2 regions of the Streptomyces sp. NPDC046881 genome follow, and region 1 is predicted to be linked to the other one. Evidence: predicted binding sites of a transcription regulator. Region 1 holds the regulator's gene; the other holds the start of a gene.

The links. The regulator HrcA, encoded in region 1, represses chaperone genes, less so after heat shock. The targets are predictions, from matches to a motif close to TTNGCACTCNGNNNNNCNGAGTGCNAA.
Region 2: groES (co-chaperone GroES) is a predicted target of HrcA. The motif match lies at 1,294-1,320, and genes of this name have one in related genera.

Annotation. Positions count from the first base shown of each region.
Region 1 is NZ_JBEYXJ010000039.1:43,064-45,460, forward strand. It holds gene dnaJ (molecular chaperone DnaJ) at 1-526, opposite strand, end outside; gene hrcA (heat-inducible transcriptional repressor HrcA) at 527-1,543, opposite strand; gene ABZ923_RS20195 (MBL fold metallo-hydrolase) at 1,706-2,397, shown strand, end outside.
Region 2 is NZ_JBEYXJ010000008.1:70,874-73,270, reverse strand. It holds gene groL (chaperonin GroEL) at 1-717, opposite strand, end outside; gene groES (co-chaperone GroES) at 837-1,145, opposite strand; gene ABZ923_RS06700 (polysaccharide deacetylase family protein) at 1,391-2,203, opposite strand; gene ABZ923_RS06695 (polysaccharide deacetylase family protein) at 2,200-2,397, opposite strand, start outside.

The DNA.
Region 1 (2,397 bases):
AGGACCGGGTGACCTGGGAGACCTCACCGCGGCCGCGGCACATGTCACACGTCTGCGCGGACGTGCCCGGGGCCGCGCCCTCACCGTTGCAGGTGTTGCAGACGACCGCGGTGTCGACCTGGATGTCCTTGGTCGTCCCGAAGGCCGCCTCGTCCAGCTCGACCTCGATCCGGATCATCGCGTCCTGGCCGCGCCGGGTGCGCGAGCGCGGCCCGCGCTGCGACGCCGTGCCGAAGAACGCGTCCATGATGTCGGAGAAGTTGCCGAAGCCGCCGGCGCCGAAGCCGCCCGCGCCCGCGCCGCCCGACTGGGAGAGCGGGTCGCCGCCGAGGTCGTAGACCTGCTTCTTCTGCGGGTCCGACAGCACCTCGTAAGCGGCGTTGATCTCCTTGAACCGCTCCTGGGTCTTCGGATCGGGGTTGACGTCCGGGTGCAGCTCGCGCGCGAGCCGACGGAACGCCTTCTTGATCTCATCCTGCGACGCGTCGCGGCGCACGCCGAGAACGGCGTAGTAGTCCGTGGCCACTTACGACTCCGCCAGGATCTGTCCGACGTACCGTGCCACTGCGCGTACCGCTCCCATCGTTCCCGGGTAGTCCATGCGGGTCGGTCCGACCACGCCGAGCTTGGCAACCGCCTCGCCGCCCGAACCGTAGCCGACCGACACGACGGAGGTGGAGTTGAGTCCCTCGTGGGCGTTCTCGTGACCGATACGCACGGTCACGCCCGGTTCCTTCGCCTCGCCCAGGAGCTTGAGGAGCACGACCTGCTCCTCCAGGGCCTCCAGGACGGGCCGGATCGTGAGGGGGAAGTCATGTCCGAAGCGGGTGAGATTGGCGGTACCGCCGATCATCAGCCGCTCCTCGTTCTCCTCCACCAGTGTCTCCAGCAGAGTGGAGAGCACCGTGGAGACCGTACCGCGGTCCTCCGGCTCGAAGGCCTCCGGCAGGTCCTCGACCAGCTTCGGCACATCGGTGAACCGGCGGCCCGCGACCCGGCTGTTGAGCCGCGCCCTGAGGTCCGCGAGCGAGGACTCGCCGAACGGCGCCGGGCAGTCGACCATACGCTGCTCGACCCGTCCGGTGTCCGTGATCAGCACGAGCATCACGCGCGCGGGAGCCAGCGAGAGCAGCTCCACGTGCCGGACGGTGGACCGGGTCAGCGACGGGTACTGGACCACGGCGACCTGCCGGGTCAGCTGCGCCAGCAGCCGCACCGTGCGCGCCACGACGTCGTCCAGGTCGACGGCGCCCTCCAGGAAGTTCTGGATGGCCCGCCGCTCGGGCGCGCTCATCGGCTTCACGCCCGCCAGCTTGTCCACGAACAGCCGGTAGCCCTTGTCCGTGGGGATCCGCCCCGCGCTGGTGTGCGGCTGGGCGATGTACCCCTCGTCCTCCAGGGCCGCCATGTCGTTGCGGACGGTCGCCGGGGAGACCCCGAGGTTGTGCCGCTCGGTCAGGGCCTTCGACCCGACCGGCTCCTCGGTGCCGACATAGTCCTGGACGATGGCGCGCAGTACCTGAAGCCTGCGTTCACTCAGCATTCGCGCGCACCTCCAGCATGTCGTCCCCTCGTCCCTTCGGGTCGTCGGCCTGGCACTCTTCGCATGCGAGTGCCAACGTTCCCCGGCCCAGTGTACGGCTGTCGGGTACACACTGGGCAAGGTCGGGCCCCGGTACGGGGTCGTACCGCTAGCGTCGCCGCTATGACCGTGACTTGGGAAGAGCTGGGGTGGGAACGGCTGACCGCCGGGGTGGGGCGGTGCCGGCTGCCCGGCTGGGACTGCACGGCGGGGCTGGTCCTCGGGGAGGGTACGGCGCTCCTCGTGGACGCCGGGTCGAGCCTGGCGGAGGGGGCCCGGCTGCGCGCGGCGGCCGAGGAGCTGGCGGGCGGCCGTGTGACCCATCTCGCGCTCACCCACCCCCACTTCGACCACGTGTTCGGCGCGTCCGTGTTCGCCGGGGCGGAGGTGTTCGCGGCGGTGGGCCTGGACGCGGCGCTGGCGTACGACCGCGAGGAGCTGCGCCTGGACGCGGTCAGGAACGGGCTGCCGGTGGCGGACGCCGACGAGGCGGTGGACGCGCTCGTCCCGCCCGGCCACCTGGTCTCCGGCGAGTGGACCCTCGACCTCGGCGGCGGCCGGCAGGCGCTGCTGGCCAACGTGGGCCCCGGCCACACGGCGTACGACCTCGCGGTCCTGGTGCCGGGGGATCCGGAGGTGGTGTTCTGCGGCGACCTGGTGGAGGAGTCCGGCGAGCCCCAGGCGGGCCCGGACGCGGTCCCGGCCCGCTGGCCGGACGCCCTCGACCGGCTGCTGGCCCTCGGCGGCGAGGACGCGCTGTACGTACCCGGTCACGGAGCGGTGGTGGACGCGGGCTTCGTCCGCCGCCAACGGGA
Region 2 (2,397 bases), on a different contig from region 1:
GATGACCTTCTCCAGCAGCGGCAGCAGGTCGGCGATGGCGGAGATCTTGCCCTGGTGGATGAGGATGTACGGGTCCTCCAGGACGGCCTCCATGCGCTCCTGGTCCGTCACGAAGTACGGCGACAGGTAGCCCTTGTCGAAGGCCATGCCCTCGGTGAAGTCCAGCTCCAGACCGAAGGTGTTGGACTCCTCGACGGTGATGACACCGTCCTTGCCGACCTTGTCCATCGCCTCGGCGATCAGCTCGCCGACCTGCTGGTCCTGGGCGGACAGCGCGGCGACGGCGGCGATGTCGGACTTCTCGTCGATCGGGCGGGCCGAGGCCAGCAGGTCGTCGGAGACGGCCTTGACGGCGGCGTCGATGCCCTTCTTCAGGGCGGCCGGGGAGGCACCGGCGGCGACGTTCTTCAGACCCTCGCGGACCAGCGCCTGGGCGAGGACCGTGGCGGTGGTGGTGCCGTCACCAGCGATGTCGTTGGTCTTGGTCGCCACCTCCTTCACCAGCTGGGCGCCGAGGTTCTCGTACGGGTCCTCGATCTCGACCTCGCGGGCGATCGTGACACCGTCGTTGGTGATGGTCGGGGCGCCGAACTTCTTGTCGATGACGACGTTGCGGCCGCGGGGGCCGATCGTCACCTTGACGGTGTCGGCAAGCTTGTTGACGCCGCGCTCAAGGGCGCGACGGGCGTCCTCGTCGAACTTCAGGATCTTCGCCATGGCAGCGGGAGCCCTCTCGGAAATCTGTGGGTGAAAACGCCGCGCCCCGGGCGCCCGGCTTCATATCGATCGCGGGGGGCCAGGGGCGCAGCTTCAAGCAGAGAGTCGCTTGAGGTGAATTACTTCTCGATGATCGCGAGCACGTCGCGAGCCGAGAGGACGAGGTACTCGTCGCCGTTGTACTTCACCTCGGTGCCGCCGTACTTGCTGTAGAGGACGACGTCGCCGACCTTGACGTCGAGCGGCAGACGCTCGCCGTTCTCGAACCGGCCCGGGCCCACGGCGAGGACGGCGCCCTCCTGGGGCTTCTCCTTCGCGGTGTCCGGGATGACCAGGCCAGAGGCCGTGGTCTGCTCGGCGTCCAGCGGCTGGACCACGATGCGGTCCTCGAGCGGCTTGATGGCAACCTTGGAGCTGGCGGTCGTCACGATCCGACCTCCCCCTTCGGAGATCTCACGGGGTTAACTGTCTGAGGTGGCGACCAGGTCGATCCGTCGTCGCGGGTGCCGGACCTGCCCGTCGCGTTTATCTGGCACTCTCCAGGGGGGAGTGCCAGACCCGAGACTATGACCGGGATTAGCACTCGGTCAAGCGGAGTGCCAATTGCCGTGCGGCGCGTCGGCCGCGAACACCCCGCGCGAGTGCTCCGGGGTCCCGTGTGCCGGGCCGGGCTTCAGAGGTAGTCCTCCAGGCGTCCCACCGTCAGCCCCCTCTCCTGGGCCGTGCGCACCACCTGGACCGTGCGTTCCCGCAGCGAGGGGCCCGTCGACTCGTCCGGGCCGACCAGGACGATGTCGCCGGGGCGCAGGTGCCGGGGACCGTGGGTGTAGGCGAGGCCGGCCGGGGTCAGGGCGGCGCGCCACAGGACGAGCGCGGAGATGCCGCAGCCGGCGGCCGCGCGCCGGGTGGTGCGGTCGTAGGAGCCGTAGGGCGGGCGGAAGAGGCGCGGGGTGACGCCGAGGCGGGTGCGCAGACGGTCCTGCTGGCCGCAGATCTCGGCGCGCTGGCCGGCGTACGGCAGTCCGGCCGGCGCGCGGTGGTCGACGGTGTGGTTCTCGATGCCGGCGCCGAGCGCGCGCAGGCGGGCGAAGTGGCCGTAGCCGGGGGCGGCGACGCTGTCGGTGAGGAACAGGGTGACCGGGAGCCGGAGGTCGCGGACCATGTCGACGAAGCGGGGGTCGCGTTCGGCGCCGTCGTCGTAGGTGAGGAAGACGACCGGGTCGCGGGTGCGGACGTGGTCGGCCACCGGGGGCAGGGCGGGGACCCCCGGGTGCTCGGCGAGCGGGCGGGCCGGGGGCACCGGGGAACGGGCGAGCGGCCGGGCCAGGCCCCAGTACCGGTAGCGGGGGCCGGGCGCGGTGGTGTGCGGGCGCACCCCTTCGGCGGCCTTCTTGCCGAGGCGTTCGATGGGGTCGACGGACTGGGCGCAGCCCGCCAGGAGCAGGGCCGGGGCGAGGACCGCGGCCGGGCCCCGCAGGCGCCTCACAGGTAGTCCTCCAGGCGGGCCACGGCGTAGCCCTCGCGCGTGACCTTGTCCAGGAAGCGGCGCATGTCGTCGACCATCGTGCCGTCCCAGTCGTCCCGGCCGCGGAAGTGGGTGAGGACGATGTCGCCGGGGTGCAGGCTGCGGTCCCAGTCGCGGTACTCCCAGTGGTCGACGAAGACCTCCTCGTCCCAGAT